3 regions of the Polaribacter staleyi genome follow, and region 1 is predicted to be linked to each of the others. Evidence: riboswitches for the same ligand, from Rfam matches in the RefSeq annotation. Region 1 holds a riboswitch; each other region holds the start of a gene.
The links. A riboswitch is a leader RNA that binds a small molecule or an ion and turns the genes downstream of it on or off. The one in region 1 is predicted to bind cobalamin.
Positions count from the first base shown of each region.

Region 2: linked by a shared signal. The riboswitch ahead of nrdG (anaerobic ribonucleoside-triphosphate reductase activating protein) and the one ahead of WHD07_RS02275 (TonB-dependent receptor plug domain-containing protein) in region 1 are both predicted to bind cobalamin.
Region 3: linked by a shared signal. The riboswitch ahead of WHD07_RS13365 (TonB-dependent receptor) and the one ahead of WHD07_RS02275 (TonB-dependent receptor plug domain-containing protein) in region 1 are both predicted to bind cobalamin.

Region 1 covers NZ_CP150665.1:581,301-587,618, forward strand. The annotation lists gene WHD07_RS02265 (hypothetical protein) at 1-308, shown strand, start outside; gene WHD07_RS02270 (cell surface protein) at 380-1,468, opposite strand; gene WHD07_RS02275 (TonB-dependent receptor plug domain-containing protein) at 1,474-3,354, opposite strand; cobalamin riboswitch at 3,386-3,603, opposite strand; gene WHD07_RS02280 (bifunctional adenosylcobinamide kinase/adenosylcobinamide-phosphate guanylyltransferase) at 3,840-4,343, shown strand; gene cobT (nicotinate-nucleotide--dimethylbenzimidazole phosphoribosyltransferase) at 4,350-5,384, shown strand; gene WHD07_RS02290 (adenosylcobinamide-GDP ribazoletransferase) at 5,389-6,156, shown strand; gene cobC (alpha-ribazole phosphatase) at 6,141-6,318, shown strand, end outside.
Region 2 covers NZ_CP150665.1:4,192,758-4,199,075, forward strand. The annotation lists gene nrdD (anaerobic ribonucleoside-triphosphate reductase) at 1-1,533, opposite strand, end outside; gene nrdG (anaerobic ribonucleoside-triphosphate reductase activating protein) at 1,537-1,989, opposite strand; cobalamin riboswitch at 2,109-2,308, opposite strand; gene WHD07_RS17385 (DMT family transporter) at 2,425-2,751, opposite strand; gene cysS (cysteine--tRNA ligase) at 2,951-4,429, shown strand; gene yidD (membrane protein insertion efficiency factor YidD) at 4,547-4,780, shown strand; gene lgt (prolipoprotein diacylglyceryl transferase) at 4,865-5,725, shown strand; gene WHD07_RS17405 (DUF6787 family protein) at 5,731-6,042, shown strand; gene WHD07_RS17410 (hypothetical protein) at 6,039-6,308, opposite strand.
Region 3 covers NZ_CP150665.1:3,169,407-3,175,724, forward strand. The annotation lists gene WHD07_RS13355 (SGNH/GDSL hydrolase family protein) at 1-807, shown strand, start outside; gene WHD07_RS13360 (hypothetical protein) at 810-938, shown strand; cobalamin riboswitch at 1,607-1,793, shown strand; gene WHD07_RS13365 (TonB-dependent receptor) at 1,893-3,902, shown strand; gene WHD07_RS13370 (YncE family protein) at 3,899-5,035, shown strand; gene WHD07_RS13375 (hypothetical protein) at 5,077-6,213, shown strand.

The DNA.
Region 1 (6,318 bases):
CTATTAAAATTTTAGTTAGAGTAAAACCAATTTCAGAAAACACACAAGATTATTTACAGTTATTAATTGCCAATGTAGAACAAGAGTTTGAACACAACCTAGTGCAACAAATTTATATTTCTGATGATACTTGGACCGTCATATTAGCTGCTAAAAATACTGTTATTAATAAATTAAGGCAAGTAGCAGAAACCTCAAAATCTGCAAATGAATTAAGAGAAAATGTTATTGTTTACTATTCTAAAACACTACCTCCAACAGATACAGCTGTTAGCTTTATTAAGAATGAAGTTAAAAAACTGTTATAAATAAAAAAAACTCCTCTTAGAAAATTCTAAGAGGAGTTTTTAACTAAATTTCCTTTTTCAAAAGATCTTTATTAATTAAAATATATTTTAGAAGCTCCTAAACCTACAGGCGAGCTATATACTACTTCTTTTGTAGATAAATCTGTCACTATTAATTTACTTAGCGCAGTAAAACTATAACTAGTAGTAAATAACTTATTATCTTTAACTGACATACCATAAATATTACCTGTAGCAATACCATCTGTAGCAAGTGTTGTATCGTTTTCATTAATAGTAAATACTTTTTGCTCTGATCCCATGTAATAGTAAATTTCTCCATTTACATAAGACATTTGTGATGCTCTTTCATTATCACTAAATTCAATCTCCTTTGTTATTGTATTATTACTAAGGTTGATAAATGAAATTGAAGAAGTTGTATTTGTTAACACTGCATAATCTGGCGCACCTCCATAAGTTAAAGGTTTCCCTTCAGATAATACAATTAAATTCCCTGAAACATCAAAAATTAATTCATCTGGGTTATCTTTTACAATAATTTTCTCAACAGTATTATTAGCTGCTAAATCTACAATTGAAATAATATTATTAGAAGACCATGCACCTTTATGAGAAACATATAATTTATTGTCTTTTGCAAGAATTCTCTCTACACCATTATCTAAAGAAATCGTTGTACTTTCTATTGTATTTGTCGCTAAATCTATTACTGCTAAATAGTCGTCAGTGATATCAGAAGGATTTCCCCAGTTAGTTATATATCCTTTACCATTAGCAGTTGCCATGTATCTAGGATTATTTAAACCTGTATTAATTTCTGTTATTTTTTCAAAAGTATATCTATCTGCAACAACAATTGTATTCACATCATTTAAAATAATATAAGCTTCTGTATCTGTAAAAGATATAGACTGAATTAAACCACCCAATTGTGCATTATTAACACCCGTATAGATAAAATTAGTTGCTAATCTATTTAAATTTTCATTTACATAAGAAATAGAACCATCTTTATTACCAAATCCTCCTTCTGCACTTACAATAATTCCGTCTTTATAATTACCTGTAATTTCTGGAAATTCTTCGTCATTATTAGAACATGATGTAAAAACTAAACTAATTATGAATAGTTTAAAAATTGATTTTGTAATCTTCATTTGTATTAAAATTTATAGTTTATATTAATATTGTAATTTCTACCAGGCATAGGACGTAAGTTTGAAAAATAATACACATTATTAAATATATTATTTACTTTAAAACCTATTTTTATTTTATTCTTTTTATTTTCAAACACCTTAAAATCGCCACCAAAATTGGTAACATTTAAAGATTCTAAGGAGTAAAAATCTAAATTAATTTCATTTGTATACACTTTACTTTGATATAAATGCTGCATAAAAAAAGAAATTTTCTTATACTCATAATCTAAATTAAAGTTTAATAAATGCTTAGGTGCATAAGGTAAAAACGTATCTGTTTCCTTGTTTTTTGCTAACGTAAACGTATAATTCGTAGAAAAATTAAAAGAATGTTCATTAATTTTTTTAGATAATTTAACAGCTGTTTCCGCTCCGCTATGCGTAACATCACCTACATTTCTTGGTCTCCATAAATTAGATGCTGCAGTAGGTAACCATAAAATTTTATGCTTTAAATGAATATAAAAAAGTGATGTAGTAATTGCTATATTTTTTTTCTTAAAAGAAGCACCAATTTCTCCTTGTACAGATTCTTCTGGTATTAAATCTAAATTACCAACAACTGGCCAATACAACTCATTAAAAGTTGGTATCCTGTAATTTGTAGATACATTTGCCTTTAAGGCTAAATTATCTGTAATTTCCTGCTCTGCAGCAACGGATACTAATAATGGAACTTCAAAATCTGAATTAGACTCTTTTCTAAAGTTAATTGCCGTTGTTAATTTCTCTGTTGGCTTAAAAGTAACTTTAGCTATACCAGCAAACAATGTTCTTTTTTTTGAAAAAACCTCATTAGTAGTACCTCTGTTTTCATCATAAATTAACGATGTTTCCATTTTTAAATAATTAGAAAAACGATATTTTAAATTATAATTGATGTTATAATTTTTTGATTTTCCAAAAACATAATCTGTAGCATTTTTATCATCATAATATCGATACTCTTGTGTTAAGTAAGCCACGTTTAAGGTTTGTGTAAAATTAGAAAAAGAGTATTTCCATTTTAATAAATTCCTTTGATTAAAATCCTCATTTCTTTCGCTGCCTGCAGCAGGATTTGGTAATCCATCAGAAAATAAACGATCTCCATAATAACCTGTTGTATAAAAATACAGTTTGTTTTTACTAGAGAACTGATATCCTAAACTAAAGTTTACGCCATAATTTTTATAAACTCCATTTTCGTTTTTCAACAAACTACCGTCACTATTTTTATATCGAGTATCAATAAATGTATAATCATTATCAGAATAATTTAATGTTGCAGCAAATTTTACAGCCCATTTTCCTGTTCCAACATTGGCTTTAAAAAAATTAGAAGTCGTATTAAAACTTCCGTAAGAAGAAAACAAATAAAAATCTTTATGTTTTTTAAATGATAAATTATCATTTAAATGCACAGTACCACCAATAGCACCAGAACCATAATCGATACTTCCTCCACCACTATGAACTATAATTTCATCAGAAATACTTGCAGACAAAGAGTTAAAATCTGTTTGACCACTTCCTACTGCGTTGATAGAAATTCCATTCCATAATACTGCTGTATTCGATGCAGAAGTACCTCTAAAACGAGCAGTACTTACACCTCCATTACCATAATCTCTTAAAGAAATAGGGCTATTGTATCTTAATAAATTAGTAAGGTTTATTGGGTTTTTAATAATTTGACTAGTAACTATTTTTAGTTTTTTTAGTCCAAGTATTTTATGTTTTTGCTCTTTTTTTGCTATAACAACAATTTCTTTTAACTTATTTGCAATCGTATCCTTTTGAGCAAACGCAGTGTTAGCACAACAAAGTAAAAACAAAAAAGATAAAATATAATTCTTCATAACAACCTGACCTTTATCCCGAAAGCTTGTATTTATTTTTATAAATTAGGCAGGTCTCCTGGCTTGTTACCTGTTATAGACCTTCCCAACAAAAATGTCAGTGGTAAAGAATTAATAACAGCTCTAAAAAGAGGTTTCGAAAAAATGATTCGAAACAAACATACAGTTGCGGGAACAGCTTCGGTTTTTCACCGAATTCCCTTTTAATTTGTTCTCAGAAAGAACAAAACCTTAATTTTTAGCAAATGTAAATTATTTTTAAGTATTGCAATACTTATACTTTATAAACTTTTTTGTTTAATGCATTAGATATTTTAAAATCTATAAAAGGTAATTTTTTAGACAACTATTTTATTCCATTTACCAAAGCAGGTATCAAACAAAATACAATCATTCTTAAAAAAAAAGAAACTTGAATACTATTAAAGATATTCTTTCCTTTTTTAAAAAATGTTTCTAACCTTTGTGTTTATATTTTTTAAATTATGATTCATTATATCTCAGGAGGAGAAAGATCTGGTAAAAGTAGTTATGCTCAAAAAATAGCGGAAGACATTTCTAAAAACCCTTTTTATTTGGCAACTTCTAGAATTTGGGATAAAGATTTTAAAGCAAGGGTAGACAAACATATTTCTGATAGAGATGAACGTTGGACAACCATTGAAGAGGAAAAAAATATTAGTGCCGTTATCCCTGATAAATCTACAGTTGTTATTGACTGCGTTACTTTATGGTTGACAAATTTTTATGTTGACACAAAATACGACGTAAAAGAATCTTTAAAATTAGCCAAACAACAAATAGAAAAACTGGTAGAAATTGATGCTCACATTATCATTATTTCTAACGAGATTGGTATGGGATTACATGCTACCACAGAATCTGGAAGAAAATTTACAGAACTACAAGGATGGGTAAATCAATTTATTGCTAAAAAAGCTGACAAGGCTACTTTTATGGTTTCTGGACTGCCTTTAAAACTAAAATAAAACAAGATGTCAAAAATAACTGCACTTTCTAAAGAGATTGAAACAGCACTTCAAAGAAAAATAGACTTTAAAACAAAACCTATAGGTTCTTTAGGTATGTTAGAAAATATTGCCATTAAAATAGGTCGTATTCAAAACACGTTAACACCAAAAATTACAGCACCAAGTATTGTTGTTTTTGCTGGTGATCATGGAATAACAAAATCAAAAAAAGTAAGTCCATATCCACAAGAAGTAACACAACAAATGGTGTTTAATTTCTTAAACGGAGGCGCAGCAATTAATGTTTTTTGCAAACAAAATAAAATCAACCTAAAAATTGTTGATGCTGGTGTAAATGCCAATTTCGATGAAAATAAAGAATTAATTTCTGCTAAAATTGCAAAAGGAACCAAAGATTTTTCTTTAGAAAAAGCCATGACAACATTACAATGTAAAGCTGCTTTAGAAAAAGGAAAAGAAATTGTAAACAATTTATTTCAAAATAAATGCAACACCATTGGTTTTGGAGAAATGGGCATTGGTAACACTTCTTCTGCTGCACTTTTAATGAGTTATTTTACAAAAATTGGTATTGAAAACTGTGTTGGTAAAGGAACTGGTTTAGACAATGAAGGATTGCAACAAAAAAAGAATGTTTTAACAGAAGTATACCAAAAGCATATTAAAAATATAGACTCGCCAACAGAGGCACTCGCTACTTTTGGTGGTTTCGAAATTGTAATGATGGCAGGTGCTATTTTAGAAGCTGCCGCTTTAAAAATGACAATTTTAATTGATGGTTTTATTGTAACATCAGCATTATTAGCCGCAAATGCTATCGATAAAAATGTTTTAGACTACTGTATTTTTACGCATTCATCTGGAGAACAAGGTCATCAAAAAATATTAGATTTTTTAAAGGTAAAACCTATTTTAAATTTAGGTTTACGCTTAGGAGAAGGTACTGGAGCTGCTGTTGCACTACCAATTATACAATCTGCAACACTATTTTTAAACGAAATGGCAACTTTTGAAAGTGCCAATGTAAGCGAAGCTTAAACCTATGAAAAAAGAATTTCATTATTTTTTAACTGCCATTTTATTTTTTACAAGAATACCATGCCCTAAATGGGTGGGCCATTCGTCTGAAATGCTAAATAAAAGTAACCGTTACTTTTCTTTAGTGGGTATTTTAGTAGGCGCTATTGCTGCACTTATTTACTACTTAGCTACTTTTATTTTTACCCCAGAAATTGCCATTATTCTAAGTATGATTGCTTCTATTTGGACTACAGGAGCTTTTCATGAAGATGGTTTTGCAGATAGTTGCGATGGTTTTGGTGGTGGTTGGACTAAAGAAAAAATATTACTAATCATGAAAGATTCTAGATTAGGAACTTTTGGTGTTATAGGATTGTTTTCTATTCTTATTTTAAAGTTTTCTGCAATACAAACACTCTGTGTAGCACACATAAATATTCCTTTACTTATTATTTCTGGTCATGCTATTAGTCGTTTTACAGCTACTATCCTACTCTACACACATCCGTATGTTAGAGATATTGATAGCTCAAAAATAAAGCCAACAACCACACAAATGAGTACAAAATCTTTAGTGATTTCTTTTATTTTTGGAGTTTTACCTCTTTTCTTTTTTAAAAATCATTGGGTATTTCTAAGCCTTATTCCACTATTAATAACCTATTGGTATTTAGCTCGTTTTTTTAAAAAATGGATTGGAGGTCAAACAGGAGATTGTGCGGGTGCTTTGCAACAAGTGGCAGAAGTTGTTTTTTATCTTTTTATACTTGTTTTATGGAAATTATATTAATTAGACACACCACGCCCAAAATAGACAAAGGAATTTGCTACGGGCAATCAGATATTGATGTTACCGATACTTTTTTAGAAGAAATAAAACCTATTTTAACAGATGTTTCTATAAATGATGCAGAAACTGTATATTATAGTAGTCCGCTAAAAAGATGTAAAA
Region 2 (6,318 bases), 780 kb from region 1:
ATTTTTATTAGGAGCCTCTTCTAAATTTAAATGAAGAGCAGAGCCACCATCTAGGTATTTTATAATATCTGTGCCATGTAAAATTATTTTATCTAAAGAATTTATCGAATTATTTTCTACAGGGTAGAAATAAGAATTGTAGCAATCTCTAGGTACAAATAAACCATCTTCTTTGTCCCATTTTGCATTTTTTACACCTAAATTTTCTGCAGGTACAAATTCCGTATTAAATAAATAGCCATATTCTTTTTTGGCTTCTTTATTGGCATCATAAATTATTTTGAGCTGTTTTGCTACAAAATCTTTATAAACAGTGCTATTTTCGGCTTTTATACCTTGGCTTTCTGCAGCTTCTACCATACCATTTATGCCAATGGTTAAAAACTGTTTGTCTAGAGATATAAAACCAGCATCATAAACAGGCAGCATTCCGGCATTTTTATATTCTTCAATTAACTTTCTGTAGGCTATTTGGTATTTTTGAATTTTATTTATTTCTGTTTTAAGATCTTTTCCTTGCTGTATTAAGCGATTCATGTTTAGTGTAATAACGTTTATAGAGCCTGTAGAAACGCCACCTGCACCCAAAGAATAGCTAAAAGTATTGTCGCTAATTTCATTTCTTAATCGGCAACAAGAAGCCAAACTATCTGCGCTTTCAGATTGATAGATAAAAAATGAATTTCCTTCACTTAACTCAGTGGCGCACATATTGGCAAATTCAGTATCTACAGGTTTGCCTTTTTTTACAAGCATTGCAGCGGTAACCACAGGAAAGGTTAATACAGCTTTTTCTCTTTCTTTATTAAACCATTTCATAAAAAATAGTTGTAATTTTTTAAGACTTTCCCATTGCGGTTTTGTCATGTCAGGAAAAACAAACTCACCAAATAAGCTGTCAAAATATTTTTCATCGTATAAAGAGATATTCCAAAAAACAGATTGATAACCTCTTGCAGCAGCAGGCTGATTAATTGCATAAACCGCATGTTGTAAATGATTAGAAACTGTTTTGGTGTTAGAATTTAGGTAATCGTTTCCAAAATCTTTTCTAGCAAAATAATCAAAATACAATAAAAATTCTACAGTTGCCAAAGCACCTGCAAATTGAGAGCTAATGGCAAAGACAAGGTTTACAAATTCGCCACAATAACTCTCTAAATGTTGTGGTGCTTTACTTTCACCTCCAAGCTTGGTAAGTCCGTCAAATAAAAATGGATACATACTAATAGAAGTGCAATAAGGTTTTAAAGAGGTTTCATCATGTACATAAATTTCATGAGCTTCTATTTGCCTTACATATTCATTGGCCAAATTTTTATCAAATAGTTGTTCAATTTTATTTTTTACCAATTGCCTATTTACCTGAACGTTAATATCCTTATTTAGTTCAGCTTCCATAGTAGCTATGTTTTTAGAAGAAACATTGGCGTTGGCGTCTATTTTAGAGCCATCAGCAGCATTGCTTGCATTAATGTAATTCTGAATAAAATTAATTTTTTGGTTTACCTGTTTTTCCGTTAATCGAATCATAGCTTAATAGTTTTTTAAGAATAAATGATTTAAATTTTTATTTGTTTGTACTTCTATAAATTGCTGATTGGTATCAGGTTTATCTAAGCCTCCTTTTTTGGCAATCCATTTGCCGGTTTTAATCCAAGTTAGGTGTTGTAGTAAATTTTTATCAATATGTTCCTTACCTGTATAAAGGCATGTTTTGTATCCTTCTTTTTGGGCGTATTTTAAATAATCTATGAGTTCTTTTTGATGCCATTCTCCACCCATAAATAAAACACAACTTGCAAATCCTTTATATTTTAGTAATGTTTGTTTGTATAATTTTATAGAAAGTTGTTGTCCGTTTTCTTCTTTCCATAAAATAGGAGAATGACAACCTTTGCAGCGAATTTTACATCCACAAATGCTAAAACAAATACTGATTTCACCAGGCACTTCTTGTAGTACAACCTGAATGCTAGAATAATTCATTTTCATTAATAATATAACCAATAAGGCTTACTTATTGATGGTTTAAAATGTGTCAAAAAAGGTACGATAACCCAATGGTATAAGTAGATACATCGTGCCATAACTTTTATCCCGAAAGTTTGACTAATTAGAAGTTGGCAGGTCTTCTGACTTACTCTGGTTTTTACGTCTTCCCGTTTATAAATAGATAAACAGTGACAAAGAATGTAAAACTTTTAATAGAGCTTACAGCTGCGGGAACAGTATAGGTTTTACACCTATTTCCCTTTTAATTTTAACAATTGATATTGTTATTAAAACCAAATTCTATTCAAATTTAAAAATCATTTACCTTTTGTGTCTAATATTTAGAAGAACTTATTAGCTACTTATAAACATATTTATAGGTAATAAGTTTTAGGATTGTAAGAGTATAGAAAACAAAGAAATTTGTTTTTAATGAGACACTACTTTTAAACCAATTATAGAAATTATTAAAGTAGAAATAAAAAAAAGACGCCAAAACGTAGCGGGCTCTTTAAATATAAAAATACCTAATAAAACGGTTCCAACGGCACCTATTCCCGTCCAAACAGCATAAGCAGTTCCTATAGGTAATTCTTGTGTTGCTTTTAAAAGGAGCAACATACTTGCAGATAAACATACTATAAAACCAATGTACCAATAGGTAGTTTCGGTACCTGTGCTTTCTTTAGCTTTACCTAAGCAAGCAGCAAAAGCAACTTCAAAAAGTCCCGCTATAATTAATAGTATCCAATTCATTTTAAGATGGGGTTTTATCAATTTTAAAAATTGAAATGTAAATTTAATTATAATTTTAAGAAGTAATTTGTATAAATAAAAGAATAACAATTATATTTTTTTTCAGCGACTTTAAATCTTAGCAAACTTCTAACAAATTCCATTTCGGTATTCTTTTTAAAGTGTCTATCTTTATCGGCTGTAATTAGTCACTTATTTAATGGAATTATACAAAGAAAATCAGCTTAAAGTATACAACTCTTTAACCAAATCTAAAGAGGATTTTAAAACCATAACAGACGGATATGTAGGTATGTACGTTTGTGGTCCAACGGTTTATAGCAACGCACATTTAGGTAATGTTAGAACCTTTATGTTTTTTGATGTTGTGTATAGATATTTACTACATTTAGGCTATAAGGTGCGTTATGTACGTAATATTACCGATGCTGGCCATTTAGAAAATGATGCAGATGAAGGAGAAGACAAAATTGCAAGAAAAGCACGTTTAGAACAAATTGAACCCATGGAAGTTGTACAACGTTACACGGTAGACTTTCATGATGTTTTAAAAAACTATAACTTTTTACCACCAAGTATAGAGCCAACTGCAACAGGTCATATTGTAGAGCAAATAGAAATGATTAAAGAAATCATAGAAAAAGGTTTTGCGTATGAGGTAAATGGTTCTGTATATTTTGATGTGCATGAATACAATAAAAAAGAAAACTACGGAATTCTCTCTGGTAGAAAAGTAGAAGATTTACTACATAATACAAGAACTTTAGATGGGCAGTCTGACAAGAAAAATCCGCAAGATTTTGCACTTTGGAAAAAAGCCGATGAGAAACATATTATGCGTTGGCCTTCTCCTTGGAGCGATGGTTTTCCGGGGTGGCACTTAGAGTGTTCTGTAATGAGTACAAAATATTTAGGCGAAAGTTTTGATATTCATGGTGGTGGAATGGATTTAAAATTTCCGCATCACGAATGCGAAATTGCACAATCTAAAACTTGTAGTGGCGTAACGCCTGTAAATTATTGGATGCATACAAATATGCTTTCTTTAAATGGGCAGAGAATGGCAAAATCTACAGGGAATTTTATTTTACCTAATGAAATTTTAACAGGAGAAAACACTATTTTGCCAAAAGCATTTTCTGCAAGTGTGGTTCGTTTTTTTAATATGCAGGCCAATTATAGAAGTATTTTAGATTTTTCTGGAGATGCATTAGAAGCATCAGAAAAAGGACATTCTAAATTGATGGAAGCTGTTAATTTCTTAGATAAGATTGAATCAGGTAAAACATCTACTTTTGATGTGCAAAAATGGAAAAAAGATTGTTATGCAGCAATGAACGACGATTTTAACACACCAATGTTAATTCCGCAATTATTTGAAGCGGTAAAGGTTGTTAATCAAATTAAAGAACATAAAGCAAGTTTAACGGCAGTTGATTTAGCTGAATTTAAAACAACGTTTAACGCATTTGTTTTTGATGTTTTAGGGTTGATGAATGAAAATTCTCAAGACAATTCAGAAAAAATAAATGGCGTTGTAGAATTGTTAATTAAATTAAGAAAAGAAGCAAGAGAAAATAAAGATTGGGCTTTGTCAGACCAAATTAGAGATGAACTAATTGCATTAGGAATTCAACTAAAAGATGGTAAAGAAGGTACTTCTTTTATAATAAATTAAAAAGGTAATTACGAATTATGAATTTCAAGTTTTTGAGTGTAATTGTCATTTCGAAAGAGAAACGATTGAGAAATCTCTTAATCTAGATTTATTCATTTAATTCATAAATTTTAATCATTGAAAAAAATATTGTCTTTTCCATTTATATTGTTGGTTCGTTTTTATCAAGCCGCAATTTCACCATTTACACCAGCTACTTGTAGATACAGTCCTACGTGTTCACATTACACAATTGAGGCGTTACAAAAACATGGTCTATTTTCTGGTGGATGGTTAGCCTTAAAGAGAATATTTAGTTGTCATCCTTGGGGAGGAAGTGGGTATGATCCTGTTCCAGAAAAGAAAGAATAATAATTGTCACCTCGAGCGCAGTCGAGAGGTTTATAGTTAATAATTAGGTCTCGACTGCGCTCGACCAGACATAGAAATTAAAATATGAGCTTTTTAGCAATTACATGGAATCCTTCAATAGGAATAGATTTAGGTTTTTTTACCGTTCGTTGGTACAGTTTAATGTTTGTAGCAGCATTTTTATTAGGTTTAAGACTGATGAAAAAAATCTATGTAGAAGATAAAATTCCAGAAGAAAAACTAGACGTATTATTTATGTATGTCTTTGTATCTATGCTTGTTGGTATGCGTTTGGGAGATGTATTTTTTTACAGTTGGTCTTATTATCAAAATCATTTATTAGAAATATTTTTACCAATTAAAGAAAGTGCAAACGATTCTTTATTTGGTATTATAAAAGGATGGAAATTTACAGGATTTACTGGTTTTGCTAGTCATGGTGCAGCAATAGGAATTCCTATCGCTTTATATTTTTACGCAAAAAAACACTTACAAAAACCGTGGTTGTTTATTTTAGATAGATTGGCAATTATGGTTGCTTTGGCAGGTTTCTTTATTCGTTTTGGAAATTTTTTCAATTCAGAAATTTATGGAAAAGAAACAGGTTCTAGTTTTGGTGTTATTTTTAAAGCAGCAGGAGAAACAGTACCAAGACACCCTACACAATTATATGAAGCGTTTAGTTATTTAGCTTTGTTTTTTGTGATGTGGCATTTGTATTGGAAAACAGATAAGAAACAACAAACAGGTTACCTTTTTGGTCTTTTTATGGTAGTACTTTGGTCTTTAAGATTCTTTATAGAGTTTTTAAAAGAAGCTCAAGTAGACGGACGTGAAGATTGGGTGTTTAATTCATTAAATACAGGGCAAGTTTTAAGTATACCTCTAGTTTTAATAGGTTTATGGTTAATGTTTAAGAAATCCAAACAAACGGCAAAACAATAAACTTTATGGAAAAATTAAGGCAACGTTGGGGAGTAAAGAATAATTGGTCTATTATAGCTATAATTCTAGTTTTTTCTATAAATGGGTCTTTTGCTACTTGGGTTGCAAAACCTTTAACCAGTTTTATAGGGCTTTCGCAAGAAACAACAAATCCTTGGGTATTTTGGCCTTTAAGAATTATGTTGATTTTCCCTATTTATCAAGCTACACTTCCTTTAGTTGGTTGGGTATTTGGGCAATTTAAATTCTTTTGGGCTTTTGAGAAAAAGTTTTTAGGTAGATTGGGCTTGGGCTTTTTATTTAAAAAAGAGAATTAGAATTCTATAATTTTTTCTACCTTTTCTTTGTTAAATACATAAGAGTATATCCACATTATTGTAAAAGTTGGTACAACATCTAAAAAAGGAACTGCTTCTTCTATAAAACTAATTATTGCGGCTACTTTACCTTGTTTGCCTTTATACATTTTGGTCATTAAGTATCCAGATAGCGGTGCCCAAATTACGTCTAAAAAGGGTATAGGAATAATACCAATAATATCTAATACAATACTTAAAATTAATTTTTTATATTTCTTATTCATGTTTATTTTT
Region 3 (6,318 bases), 1.8 Mb from region 1:
GTAAGTATCATATTTATGACACCTTCTATTTATGATCAAACGGTTAAGATTAAGGGCACTAATAATGTAGAACGTAAAAACGATGGTTTGGTGGTTTTTGCTGATGAAATTAAAAAATTGGCAGAGAAGTATAATTCTCCTTTAGTAGACTTGAATGCAGTAATGTTAAAGGCAAACAAGCAAGTGCAAAAGAAAGATAAGACTGCAACCATAATAGGAGTAGATAGAACACATCCTGGTGAATTAGGTCATTTAATTATGGCTTATGAGTTGATTAAAACAGTTTTTCCTGTAAAGTATACTTCTAGAGTAGAGATTGATGTAAAGGCTAAAAAAGTAATAACCTCATATAATTGCGAGGTAAACTTAATAGATGGTACAAAAGAATTTACGGTGTTTGAAAATGCATTACCTTTTGCGCTTCAAGAAAATTTAGCTCCGGCATTGGGTTTAATAAAAGATAGAAAGGAATATACGCAAGAGTTTTTTTTATTTAAAAATTTAAGAGCGGGAGTTTATCAATTAGTTATTGACGGTATTGAAGTAGGTACTTATAATTCTAAAAAATTAAAAAAAGGAATTGATTTGTCTTTAAACGCTAAAACGCCACAATATAAACAAGCTCAAAAAGTGTATGATTGGTGTTTGGGTTATAAAAAAACAAATGAAAAATTGAGAACTTTAGCTTTAATGGAATTTCGTACACTTAGGGATTATCTAGGTGATGATACGATGGAGTCTAAAAAAGCTTTCTTAGAAAAAAAAATGAATCTCAGCGAGGGAAACCTTGGTATCCGTATGGTTTAAAAATGACTAAAGAATATTTCGAATTGCTTCCTAAAAGAGATTCTTTATGGAAAGATTTAAGTAGTATTAGAACCAAAATATACACAGCAAACAAACCTAAAATACATACATATAAGTTAATTAAAGAATAATTTTTTTGATGAGTTTTTAGTATAAAAACGTTTAAAGTATTTTGTTTTATAGTTATTCCAAAATTGAAGCTTTTAAATTTGATTTAAAAGTTGACCTCAAAAACCTATTTTATAAAGCGTTTTTTTGCCAAGATTGATTTTTTAAAGTAATATTCACTGAAAAATAAAGAAATTTTTTTGTGATTTTGGGTTGTTTTTTTTCTTGTTATATAACAACCCGGTTACGGGTTTCCGTAAGCTTTTTTTGTTTTATTGCAATACATTTGAAAAATGTAATTTCAATAAGAAATAATTGTAATAACGAATTGTTTTTAGCTTTTATTTCTTTTTGATACAAATTATTATAGATAATTTAAGGTGTTTGTTTTCTTTACTGTAAAATATAGAAATGAATAAATATTGTTTCTAATTTAAATAACTTTAATGCAACTTCATTTAATATAATTGGCTAGTAAAAAATAGTGTTGGGGGGCAATATTTATACGAGCTAAATTATTTTATTTGAGGTTGTTTTTTTCTTAATTTTTCTTGTTGTAATTTTCTAGATAGCCTGGTATTTTTAATTTAATATATTAATGTAGCTTGTTTAATAAGAATATAAATGTGTAATTAAAAATAAAGCATAAAACTGCATTGTCAATTAACAAATTGTAGATAAATTTGTATCATATTTTTTAACTAAGAATGGTTATCGGGTTTAAAAACTTGATATTAAAATGGGAATCTAGTGTAAATCTAGAACTGTCCCGCAGCTGTAAGCTCTAAAGTTGAAACTCGAATGGTCACTTTTCGAAAGAATGGGAAGACCGGGTGGATGGAGTAAGTCAGAAGACCTGCCATTTTTTTATAATTCATTAAGCTTTCGAGGATTGAAGCTAGAATTAGGAGCCTATCTATCTAAAATTTGGATACGTAGTACTTTTCTTATTCTATCCTCTTACGCAAAATTTAGGTATGAGGACTTCTTTTTTACACTCTTTTTTGTTTATTTTCTTTATTATATGTTGCTATAATTCTAATTTTTTATATGCCCAAAAAATTGATTCAATAAATGCCGTACAGCTTAAAGAAATTTTTTTAATTACCAATAAAGAGAAATTAAAAAAGCACTTTTCTCCTATTTCTGTTCAGACTTTAACAGGAAAGTCTTTAACGCGTTTAAGTAATTCTAGTGTTGCAGATGCTATTCGTTTTTTTAGTGGAGTTCAGTTAAAAGATTATGGAGGAATTGGCGGTATTAAAACCATAAATGTGAGAGGTATGGGATCACAACATACAGGGATTTTTTATGATGGTGTTCAATTAGGAAACGCACAAAATGGGCAAATAGATTTAGGGAAATATTCTGTACAAAACATGGAAGCTGTATCGTTATACCAAGGTCAACGATCAGATTTAGATCAATCCGCTAAATCCTATGCTTCTTCAAATAGTATTTATTTAAAGTCTAAAACACCTCAATTTTTAGATGGTAAACGTAGTAATGCAAATGTTAGTTTAAAAACAGGATCCTTTGGCTTGGTAAATCCTTCTGTAAATGTAGATTTTAAAATTAATAATCAATTAAGTGGGCGTATTAGTACAGAGTATCTTAATGCCAATGGTAAATATAAATTTAGATACACTAACGGTAGCTATGATACAATAGCAACACGTAATAATGCAGATATTGAATCTTTTAGAGCGGAAGTCTCTGTGCATGGTGCACAAGGTATTAAGAATGGGTGGAATGTAAAACTATATCATTATGATTCTGAACGTGGATTGCCAGGAGCTATTGTTGCTAATCGTTTTAAGCGTCCACAACGTTTATGGGATCGAAATAATTTTCTACAAGGAGCATTTACAAAGCATGTAAACGATTTCTATTTTTTTGTGTTAAGAGGTAAATATGCTCATAATTATTCTAGATATGTAGATCCAGAAATTATAAAGGTAGACGGGGAATTAGACAACAAATATACGCAAGAAGAATATTATTTATCGATGGTAAATACGTTTCAGGTTTCTCCTTTTTGCAAATTATCTCTAGCAACAGACTTACAAAGGAATACGATGGATGCAAATTTGTATCGATTTTCATACCCTAAAAGAATTACGCTTTTATCATCCTTAGCTGCCGATTTTACTTTTGATAAAGTTCACATACAAGGTAGTTTATTGAGTACTACAGTAGATGAAACGGTACTTTTTTATGAAGCAGCAGAAGATTTGCAGAAATACTCACCTACCATTATGTTGAATTGGCAACCTTTTACTTCTAATAAATTTAGGGTAAGAAGCTTTTATAAAGAAATTTTTAGGCAACCTACTTTTAATGATTTGTATTATACATTTATAGGAAATACCTTTTTAGATCCAGAAGACGCAACTCAGGTAAATCTTGGATTTTCTTATCAAACTGAGTTTAAAAAAGTAGCATTTGATCTTCAATCAGATGTCTATAAAATTTGGATAGACAACAAAATTGTAGCAGTTCCTGGTGCAAATCTGTTCCGTTGGTCTATGTTTAATTTAGGTAAAGTAGAAACTGCCGGAATAGAAACAAATATAAAGGCAATTGGTAGTTTGGGCACAAAATTTAAGTACAGCACCAACCTAAGTTACACGTATCAAGAATCTATTGATGTTACTGCTGGTGTAAATAATTATGGAGATCAGATTCCGTATATACCAGTTCATAGCGGTAGTATAAGTGCTATGATAGATTACCGAAAATTAGAATTGAACTACAGTTTTATTTATACGGGAGAAAGATATAGCCAAAAGGCAAACATTAGTTCTAATTATTTAGATCCGTGGTTTACACACGATTTAAGTTTGGGAAAAACACTCTTATTTAATCAAAAGAAATTAAAAGTTTTAGTAGCAATAAACAATGTATTTAATCAACAATTTGCGGTAGTTAAAAACTTTCCTATGCCAGGGAGATCCTATCGTTTCACTTTAAATTTTATATTATGAAAAAAAGAAAATTAGGTTTGCAAGTTGCATCAGCTTTAGCGGTTGTGTTTTTTTTAAATGGATGTAGAACTGAAGATAATTTCGAAGATTCTATTAAGGTAGAAGTTCCAACAGAACCTTCCTCAAAAATTGAAGGTTTTTATTTATTGAACGAAGGTAATATGTCTATGAATAAAGCGGCTTTAGATTATATGGACTTTGAGACCGGAATTTATGAAAAAGAAGTTTTTAGAACTGCAAACCCAGAAGAAGTTGGTGGTTTGGGTGATGTTGGAAATGATATGGGAATTTATGGTTCTAAACTTTATATAGTTGTAAATGCTTCTAACAAAGTAGAAGTTTTAGATGTAAAAACACGCAAAAAAATTAAACAAATAAATGTTGATAATTGTAGGTATATAAAGTTCTACAAAGGGAAAGCTTATTTAAGTACCTACTTAGGTGTTATTGGAGACCCGAATGCTGCCAATGGAAAAATTATGGAAATTGACACTACAAGTCTTAGTGTTACGCGTTCTGTAAATGTTGGTAGACAACCAGAAGAATTAGTGGTTTATAATGATAAAATATATGTTGCTAATTCGGGCGGTTACAGTCCACCAGATTATGAATCTACTGTTTCTGTAGTTGATATTGCTAGTTTTGAAGAAACAAAACGTATAGAAGTAGGTATCAATCTTCATCGTATGCAAATTGATAGTGAGGGAGATTTGTATGTTTCTTCTAGAGGAGATTATTACGAAACGCCTTCTAAACTTTTTGTGGTTGATACAAATATAGACGAGGTTAAAAAATCGTTTGACATAGCGGTAGGAAATATGACCATTTTTAAAGATATCATTTATATCTACAGCACCGAATTTAGTTATATAACAGGAGAAAATACAATTTCTTATAACAGGTTAGACGCTAAAACAGAAACCATTCTTGAAGACACTTTTATTTCGGATGAAGGTCAGGATCTTATTAAGATTCCGTATGGTATCAAAATAAATCCAGAAACAAAAGACGTTTTAATTACAGATGCTAAAGATTATGTTACTCCAGGACAACTCTACTGTTTTTCATCTGAAGGAGATTTAAAATGGTCTTTAGAAACCGGAGATATCCCTAACAAAATAGTATTTAAATAGTAATAATTATAACCCAAAAATCAAACTTTAATTTCAAAATTATGAACAACTTTTTTAAAAATTTAAAACCAAGTGTCGCTTTTATTATTCCCTGCCTTTTAGTAATTATAATGGCTTCTTGTACTAAAGAAATAGATCTTTATAGTGTTCCGCCTGTAATTGACTTATCTCAAAAAAGTAATAATATTGAAATGTTTATGGGAGAAACCCTTAATTTTTCGGCAACAAAAATGAATGATTCAGAATATGATGAAGAATGGTCTTTAGGAGATAATGTTACATCTTCTCTAGCTACTTATGATTTTATTCCAGAAAAATCAGGTACATATATCTTAACTTATAAATCATCTAATGATGCAGGAGTATTTAGAAATAAATATACAATTAAAGTAAAAGCGGTAATTCGTCCAGTTACTGATGAAAGTAATCTTTATGTAACTAGTTTAATTGATTATTTACCTGCTCCAGGTCAATTTATTAATACCTCTTTAGGGAGTGAAGTAGGAGCTAAAACTATAGAAGGTAAAAAAGGTTTGGTTAGTTTAGGTGGCTGGGGAGGCTCGGTTTCTTATGCTTTTGATCATACGGTAATAAATACAGCCGATAGCAATGATTTAAGGGTTTATGGAAATGCAATGCCAAATTTTGCAGAACCTGGTATTGTTTGGGTAATGCAAGATGAAAATGCAAATGGTATTGCAGATGATACTTGGTATGAAATTAAAGGAAGTGCAGATGATTTAGCCGGTACCATAAAAAAATACAGTGTAACTTATACCAAGCCAGATCCTATAACTGCAGATGTAACTTGGACAGATAGTGAAGGGAATAGTGGTGTTGTAGCAACAAATGTGTTTCATAAACAATCTTATTATCCAGAAGCTGTTACAGAAGATTCTTATACCTTAACAGGGACTATTTTGTCTAGTAATAATATAGATATGAGTAATCCTAGATTTATTACAAGCGCTCCTTTTGATAGTGGTTATGCAGATAATACAGCTGGTGGTGATGAAATTGATATTGATTTAGCGATAGATGAAGAAGGGAATACCGTGAATTTAACAGGTATCGATTTTATTAAAATTCAGACAGCAATTCAAGCAAATATGGGATGGTTAGGAGAACTTTCTACAGAAGTAACAGGAATTGCAGATTTAAACATGCTTAATGATTAAATTAAATAGTTAAAATTAATATTTATCAATATTAGATTGCTAAAAGATAAAAACCTCTTCTTAATTATTAAGAAGAGGTTTTTGTTATTTTCTTGCTTCTAATAA